DNA from 2 places in the Clostridium sp. LIBA-8841 genome. Region 2 is predicted to be linked to the other one. Evidence: predicted binding sites of a transcription regulator. Region 2 holds the regulator's gene; the other holds the start of a gene.
What was found. Region 2 encodes Rex, which represses fermentation and respiration genes when NADH is low (regulators of the CRP and FNR family bind a similar motif). Its sites were predicted from a motif close to ATTGTTAANNNNTTAACAAT; they were not measured.
Positions count from the first base shown of each region.

Region 1: AC2A4K_RS14550 (acetyl-CoA C-acetyltransferase) is a predicted target of Rex. The motif match lies at 2,139-2,158, and genes of this name have one in related genera.

Region 1 covers NZ_CM173488.1:3,305,037-3,309,478, reverse strand. Annotated here, with positions in the region: gene rpiB (ribose 5-phosphate isomerase B) at 1-94, shown strand, start outside; gene upp (uracil phosphoribosyltransferase) at 140-769, shown strand; gene wecB (non-hydrolyzing UDP-N-acetylglucosamine 2-epimerase) at 834-1,988, shown strand; gene AC2A4K_RS14550 (acetyl-CoA C-acetyltransferase) at 2,255-3,433, shown strand; gene AC2A4K_RS14545 (ATP synthase subunit I) at 4,120-4,442, shown strand, end outside.
Region 2 covers NZ_CM173488.1:3,422,734-3,427,175, reverse strand. Annotated here, with positions in the region: gene AC2A4K_RS15190 (heavy metal translocating P-type ATPase) at 1-848, shown strand, start outside; gene AC2A4K_RS15185 (redox-sensing transcriptional repressor Rex) at 1,314-1,952, shown strand; gene AC2A4K_RS15180 (short-chain-enoyl-CoA hydratase) at 2,223-3,005, shown strand; gene AC2A4K_RS15175 (acyl-CoA dehydrogenase) at 3,050-4,189, shown strand; gene AC2A4K_RS15170 (electron transfer flavoprotein subunit beta/FixA family protein) at 4,208-4,442, shown strand, end outside.

The DNA.
Region 1 (4,442 bases), 120 kb from region 2:
AGTTGATACTTTCTTAAATTCAGAATTTGAAGGTGGAAGACACCAAACTAGAATTGATAAATTAACTGAAATTGAGAAAAAATATTCAAAATAATTAGTCAAAAAATTTTTTATATATAGATTTTAGGAGGAAGATACAATGAGTAAAGTAACAGAAATAACACACCCACTTATATTACATAAGTTAGCGTTCATAAGAGATAAAAATACAGGTTCTAAGGATTTCAGAGAATTAGTAAGTGAAGTTTCTATGCTTATGGCTTATGAAGTAACAAGAAATCTTCCAATGGAAGAAATCGATATAGAAACTCCAGTATGCAAAACTAAATGTAAAGTTTTAGCTGGTAAAAAAGTTGCTATAGTTCCAATATTAAGAGCTGGATTAGGTATGGTAGATGGTATGCTACAACTTATACCTGCTGCAAAAGTAGGTCACATTGGACTATATAGAGATGAAGAAACGCTTCAACCAGTAGAGTACTTCTGTAAATTACCACAAGACATAGCAGAAAGAGATATAATCGTTGTTGACCCAATGCTAGCTACAGGTGGTTCAGCAGCAGATGCTATAACTCTTTTAAAGAAAAGAGGAGCTAAGCAAATAAGACTTATGTGCTTAATTTCTTCACCAGAAGGAATAGAATTTGTACAAAAAGCTCATCCAGATGTTGATATATATGTTGCATGCATTGATGAGAAATTAAATGATCATGGATATATAGTTCCTGGATTAGGTGATGCAGGAGATAGACTATTTGGAACAAAATAGTTATAATTTAAATAGCTACTTAATATATAAGTAGCTATTGATTATTTTTGGAGGTAAATGATTCATGGAAAAGATAAAAGTTTTAACTATCTTTGGAACAAGACCGGAAGCTATAAAAATGGCTCCACTAGTAAAAGAATTAGAGAAAAGACCAGAAATAGAGTCAAAAGTTTGTGTAACTGCTCAGCATAGAGAAATGTTAGACCAAGTTTTAGAACTATTTGATATAAAACCTGACTTTGATCTAGATATAATGAAAACTCGTCAAACTCTTACTGGAATAACAAATAGAGTTTTAGAGGGATTAGAAAAAGTATTCACTGAAGAAAAACCAGATATGATACTTGTACATGGAGATACAACTACAACTTTTGCTGGTGGATTAGCAGCTTTCTATCAACAAATAAGAGTTGGGCATGTTGAGGCTGGACTTAGAACTTTTGATAAATATTTCCCATTCCCAGAGGAAATGAATAGAAAATTAACAGGTGCTTTAGCTGATTTACATTTTGCTCCTACTAAAGGTTCAAAAGCTAACCTTTTGAGAGAAGGAATAAATGAAAATGACATAAAAGTTACAGGTAATACTGTAATCGATGCTATGGAACATACTGTTGAAGAAAATTATGTGTTTGAAAATGAAGAATTAAACAACATAGATTTCCAAAACAAAAAAGTTATCATGATAACTGCTCATAGAAGAGAAAACTGGGGAGAAGGTATAGAAAACATCTGTACAGCTTTAAACAAAATAGTTGAAGATAATAAAGATGTTGAATTAGTTTACCTTGTTCACTTAAATCCAGTTGTAAAAGATGTTGTTTATAAAAATCTTGATGGAAAAGAAAGAGTACATCTTTTACCACCACTTGATACAAAAGAAACTCATAACTTAATGAATAAATGCTTCATGGTTATGACTGATTCAGGTGGATTACAAGAGGAAGCTCCTCACTTAGGAAAACCAGTATTAGTTTTAAGAGATGTAACAGAAAGACCAGAGGCTGTTGCTTCAGGAACTGTTAAGTTAGTTGGTACTGATGTAGAAAAAATCTTAGAAGAAGCTAATTCACTTATAAATGATGAAAAAGCTTACGCAGAAATGAGTAAAGCTATAAATCCATATGGAGATGGTAAAGCTTCAGAAAGAATAGTAAAAGCTATCTTAAACTACTTTGGAAAAAGTGATGAATCTGTAGAAGAATTTGTAAGCAAATAAGACTTTGTTAAAAAGTTTGATAAATATAATTTGAATAATTGGGATGAATAGACAGATATTTAGAATAATATAGAAATTTTAATGGTATATTTCTATAATGAAGCTAAAATATCTGTCTTTTTTTATAAAAAGCAAAAAATAATAAAAAAGATTGTTTAAAATTTAACAAAATATATTGAAAGCTAGTAAATTTATGGTTATAATTAAATTGGTTAGAAAAAACATATATTTTTGATAAATTTTTACCTAAATGGGAGGTTTTTGATATGAGAGAGGTAGTTATTGCAAGTGCAGTAAGAACAGCATTAGGATCATTTGGAGGTTCATTAAAAGATGTTCCTGCTGTAGATTTAGGAGCTTTAGTTATTAAAGAAGCTTTAAATAAAGTTGGTGTAAAACCAGAATGTGTTGATGAAGTTTTAATGGGTAATGTAATCCAAGCAGGATTAGGACAAAACCCAGCAAGACAAGCAGCGGTAAAAGCTGGTTTACCAGTTGAAGTTCCTGCAATGACAATAAATAAAGTTTGTGGTTCAGGTTTAAGATGTGTGGCTTTAGCTGCTCAAATGATAAAAGCAGGAGATGCTGATGTAGTAGTAGCTGGTGGTATGGAAAACATGTCACAAGGACCATATGTTTTAAAAACTGCAAGATTTGGTCAAAGAATGGGCGATGGCAAGATGATAGATGCCATGGTTAATGATGCATTAACAGATGCATTTAATGGATACCATATGGGTATAACTGCTGAAAATATAGCAGATCAATGGGGATTAACTAGAGAAATGCAAGATGAATTTGCTGCAAATTCTCAAATTAAAGCAGAAGCAGCTATAAAAGCTGGAAAATTCAAAGATGAAATAGTACCAGTAGTAATTCCACAAAGAAAAGGTGATCCAATAGTATTTGATACTGATGAGTTCCCAAGATTTGGATCAACTGCTGAAAAATTAGGGAAATTAAGACCAGCATTCAAAAAAGATGGTACAGTTACAGCTGGTAATGCATCAGGTATAAATGATGGTGCCGCTGCTTTAGTAGTTATGAGTGCTGAAAAAGCAAAAGAATTAGGAGTAACTCCAATCTGTAAAATAGTTTCTTATGGTTCAAAAGGATTAGATCCTTCAATCATGGGATATGGACCATTTTATGCTACTAAAAAGGCATTAGAAGGAACTGGATTAACAGTTTCAGATCTTGATTTAATAGAAGCAAACGAAGCTTTCGCTGCTCAAAGCTTAGCAGTAGCTAAAGATTTAGATTTTGATATGAGCAAAGTTAACGTAAATGGTGGAGCTATAGCTTTAGGACATCCAGTAGGAGCTTCAGGAGCTAGAATATTAGTTACATTACTTCATGAAATGATGAAAAGAGATGCTAAAACAGGCTTAGCAACACTTTGCATAGGTGGAGGAATGGGAACAGCTTTAATCGTAGAAAGATAATAAGTTTACCATTATTATATATATTTTTAGATGCTATCCATTTAATAGGATAGCATCTTTTTATTTTAAAAATTAAATTTATACATTTTATCATCTTAATATAAAGAATATATTAAAAAAATATGCACAAAAGTAATAATAAAAATTCATATTATAAAATATATATTTTATTTAGATTTTATATAAAAAGTATGAATAATAGAATAAAGAATAGAAAAAAATAGGATTAAGGTTCCGAAAATATTAAAAAAAATAAGGATTTTAAAAAAAAATCAAAAAAAATGTGAATAAATATTAAAAAGGTTATTCAAAACCTTTTAAGTTGTATATTTTATTCTAAATAGTGGTTTGAAACTTTTTTGATAAAAAAGGTGATAAAATATACGATTTTATAATAAAAACTTTTAAAAAAGGATTTCAAAATCGAAAATAGTAATCGAAATTTAACTCAAGATAATGAATAATAATTAAAAAATTCAGAAAAATGAAATAGTATATTCAAAAGCATTCAAAAATAATTGAAAAAAGAGTAAATGAGAGTTTTTGAGAGTAAAAATGAAGGAAATGCTTAAAAGTACTTTAAAATATCAGAATATTAATAAATTCAAGCAAAATTTAAATTTTATTAATATTAAATTCAGGAATATAATTAGTAAAGTAACATTGCGGAACTATGGAGGTTATACGTGAACGCTAAAATCAAAGATTTAGTTTTTTCAGTAATGAAAACTAATATTTTATTGACGATAATAGCAACCCTAGTAATTAGTTTAGTTAATTTTAAATTTGGGGTGGCTTTTTTAGTTGGAAGTATAGTTGCTACAATTAATTTTACGGTTAATGCAATTGTAATCCACAAGGTCATAAATAAAAGAAGAGGAGCTTTAAAAATTCAAATAAGCTTTGTATTAAGAATGATTCTAATTCTTTTATTTACACTAGTATTTATGAGAAATGTTAAAGAGTTAGCATTTTATCTAATTGGATTTATTTCACATCAGATATCAAT
Region 2 (4,442 bases):
AATTAAGTAATGAAGAATTATTAAAATTAGGAGCATATGCTGAGTATTACTCAAATCATCCAATTGCTAAGTCAGTAGTAAGTGCCTTTAATGGAGAAGTTGATAAATCATTAATATCAGATTATGAAGAGATTCCTGGAAAAGGTATAAAGGTAACAATTGATGGAATGACAGTTTTGGCTGGTAATTCAAAGTTAATGAATATGGATAATATAACTCTTACACCTATAAATGAAGTTGGAACTGTAGTTTATTTAGCTAATGAAAATAGTGAATTAGGCTATATAGTTATTTCAGATGAAATAAAAGAGGATGCTAAAGAAGCTATAAGTGGATTAAAGAAAATAGGTGTTAAACAAACTATTATGTTAACTGGAGATAATGAAAAAGTTGGAGACAGTGTTGCTAAAGAGTTAGGCATAGATAAAGTATACTGCAACTTATTACCACAAAACAAAGTAGAAAAATTAGAAGAACTATTTAACAATAAAAGTAAGGATAAAAAGATTGCTTTTGTTGGAGACGGAATAAATGATGCTCCCGTACTAGCTAGAGCCGACATAGGAATAGCAATGGGAGGTGTAGGATCAGATGCAGCGATAGAAGCAGCAGATGTTGTAATAATGGATGATGAACCAAGTAAGATAATAAAAGCAATTGATATAGCTAAAAGAACAAATAAAATTGTATGGCAAAATATAATTTTTGCTCTAGCAATTAAAGTTATAATTTTAATATTTGGAGCTTTAGGAATGGCTAATATGTGGGAAGCAGTCTTCGGAGATGTAGGTGTAACATTAATAGCTGTACTAAATTCAAGTAGAATATTAAAAAATAAGAAGTTATAACCGTGAAATTTGTCTAATGTTGTTGACAAGACTTAGTTTTTTTGCTATCCTTACATGGTAAGAATACTTTCAGGCATAGGGTATAGATTGTAAATAATTCCCTTAAACTTTTATATTAAACATTATGAAATGTTTAAATAGGCTTGTGTGCACGTAGGGTTTTAGACACGCAAGCCTTATTTTTTTTGTAGAAATTTATTAATAAGTTAAGTTATAACAAAATAATGCAATTTTAATTATATTAACCAAGTATTATAAAAATGGAAAAAAATATAAATAATATACTTAAATACATATATTTTTGATAGTGAAACCAAAAGAATGTTAAAATATAGACAAACTTTTTTGGGTATGGTAATATTTTAGAAGGTTAAATTTGTAATTTTATCATTTGAGTTTAGAATACATTCTAAAAAGTAATTGCTTTTTAAAAAAAGAACAATTTTAGAAAGAGGTGCTATTAAAATGGAAAAGAAAAAAGGCATATCTATGGCTGTTATAAAAAGATTGCCTAAATACCATAGATACTTACAAGAATTAATGGAAAATGATGTTGATAGAATATCTTCAAAAGAGTTAAGTGAAAAAATAGGATTTACTGCTTCACAAATAAGACAGGATCTTAATTGTTTTGGTGATTTTGGCCAACAGGGTTATGGATATAATGTAAAAGAATTATACAATAATATAGGAAGCATATTAGGACTTACAAGAGACTATAATACAGTAATAATAGGTGCTGGTAATATAGGGCAAGCGATAGCTAACTATAATAGTTTCAATAGATTAGGCTTTAAATTAAGAGGTATATTTGATGCAAATCCAAGAATGTTTGGAATTAAAATAAGAGATGTAGAGATACAAGATGTAGAGAAACTAAAAGATTTCGTAAAAGAAAATGACATTGAAATAGGAATAATTTGTGTACCAAGAACTAATGCTCAAAAGGTTTGTGATGATTTAGTTGAAGGTGGAATAAAGGGCATTTGGAACTTTGCTCCTATAGATCTTGAAGTACCTAATGAGATAAGAGTGGAAAATGTACATTTAAGTGAGAGTATGATGACTTTAGTTTATCTTTTAAATCACAATGACGTAAAATAGAGTGAATTTATCATAGGATAAATTGTTTAATATGGAAAAAAAGTATTAGATTTTCAAAAAAATATAAATAATATATTGAAATATTTACTATTAAGTTTTATAATTTAATTGAAGTACCAAGTACTTCAATTATTTTTTTGCCTTTGCTTGTTACAAAATTAACAATAATTTTGGAAAAATATAAGGTGGAAGAATATTAAGTTGTTAGTTATTAGTTGTTAAGCTATTTAAAACCATATATTCGCTATGGTATATGAGGGAGGAAATACGATGGAATTAAATAATGTAATCTTTGAAAAAGAGGGCAACATTGGAATTTTAACAATTAACAGACCAAAAGCATTAAATGCACTAAATTCAGAAACTTTAAAGGACTTAGATACTGCTATAGACCACATCGAGAAACAAGATGATGTATACGTTGTTATCTTAACAGGTGCTGGAGATAAAGCATTTGTTGCAGGTGCTGATATAGCAGAAATGAAAGATTTAAATGAAGAACAGGGTAAAGAATTTGGACTTTTAGGTAACAAAGTATTTAGAAGATTAGAAAAATTAGACAAGCCAGTAATTGCTGCTATAAACGGTTTCGCTTTAGGTGGCGGATGTGAAATTTCTATGGCTTGCGATATAAGAATTGCAACTACAAAGGCTAAGTTCGCACAACCTGAGGTTGGTTTAGGAATTACTCCTGGATTTGGTGGAACTCAAAGATTACCAAGAATAGTTGGAATGGGTAAAGCTAAAGAACTTATTTACACAGGCGATATGATAAAAGCTGATGAAGCTTTAAGAATTGGTTTAGTAAATAAAGTTGTTGAGCCAGAAACTTTAATGGAAGAAGCAATGGCAATGGCTAAAAAAATAGCTGCTAATGCACCAATAGCTGTTAAGCTATGTAAAGATGCAATTGATAGAGGTATGCAAGTTGATATAGATTCAGCAGTAGTTATAGAAGCTGAAGATTTTGGAAAATGTTTTGCTACAGAAGATCAAACTGAAGGTATGAGTGCTTTTGTAGAAAGAAGAGAAAAGAATTTTAAAAACAAGTAATTTTTTAAATAAATGGTTGTGTGGATTTAAGGAGGGTAATTAAAATGAACTTTCAATTAACAAGAGAACAAGAATTAGTTAAGCAAATGGTTAGAGAGTTTGCTCAAAACGAAGTTAAACCAATAGCTGCAGAAATCGATGAAACAGAAAGATTCCCTATGGAGAATGTTAAAAAAATGGCTAAGTTAGGAATGTTGGGAATTCCTTTTAGTAAAGAATATGGCGGAGCTGGTGGAGATACTTTATCTTACATCTTAACTGTTGAAGAATTATCAAAAGTTTGTGGTACTACAGGAGTTATAGTTTCAGCTCATACTTCATTATGTGCTTCATTAATAGATCAATTCGGTACTCCAGCTCAAAAAGAAAAATATTTAACTCCACTTGCTAAAGGTGAAAAGTTAGGTGCTTTCGGATTAACTGAACCAGGTGCTGGTACAGATGCTGCAGGTCAACAAACTACAGCCGTATTAGAAGGAGATAACTATATCTTAAACGGAAGTAAAATATTCATAACAAACGGTGGAGTTGCTGATACTTTCATAATCTTTGCTATGACTGATAAGAGTCAAGGTACAAGAGGAATCTCAGCTTTCATAGTTGAAAAAGACTTCCCTGGATTTTCAATTGGTAAATTAGAAGACAAAATGGGTATAAGAGCTTCTTCAACAACTGAGTTAATAATGGAAAACTGTGTTGTTCCAAAAGAAAACTTAATCGGAAGAGAAGGAAAAGGATTTGGAATAGCAATGAAAACTCTAGACGGTGGTAGAATAGGTATCGCTGCTCAAGCATTAGGGTTAGCAGAAGGAGCTTTAGAAGAAGCGGTTGCTTACATGAAAGAAAGAAAACAATTCGGTAGATCATTATCTGCATTCCAAGGATTACAATGGATGGTAGCAGAAATGGATACTAAAATTGAGGCTGCAAGATTTTTAGTATATAAAGCAGCTTGCTTAAAAGAAGCGGGTAAACCATATTCAGTAGATGCTGCAAGAGCTAAATTATTTGCTGCAGATGTAGCTATGGAGGTTACAACTAAGGCTGTTCAATTATTCGGTGGATACGGATATACTAAGGAATACCCAGTAGAAAGAATGATGAGAGATGCTAAGATAACTGAAATCTATGAAGGAACTTCAGAGGTTCAAAAAATGGTTATCGCAGGAAGCATATTAAGATAATTTTAGGAGGGCTTTGAGATGAAAATAGTAGTTTGCTTAAAACAAGTGCCAGATACAACAGCTGTTAAAATAGATCCAAAAACAGGAACTCTTATAAGAGATGGAGTTCCATCAATAATAAACCCAGAGGATAAGCATGCTTTAGAGGCTGCATTAGAATTAAAAGATAATAATGGAGCAGAAGTAACTGTAATAAGTATGGGACCACCTCAAGCTAAGAGTGCTTTAAGAGAAGCTTTATGTATGGGAGCTA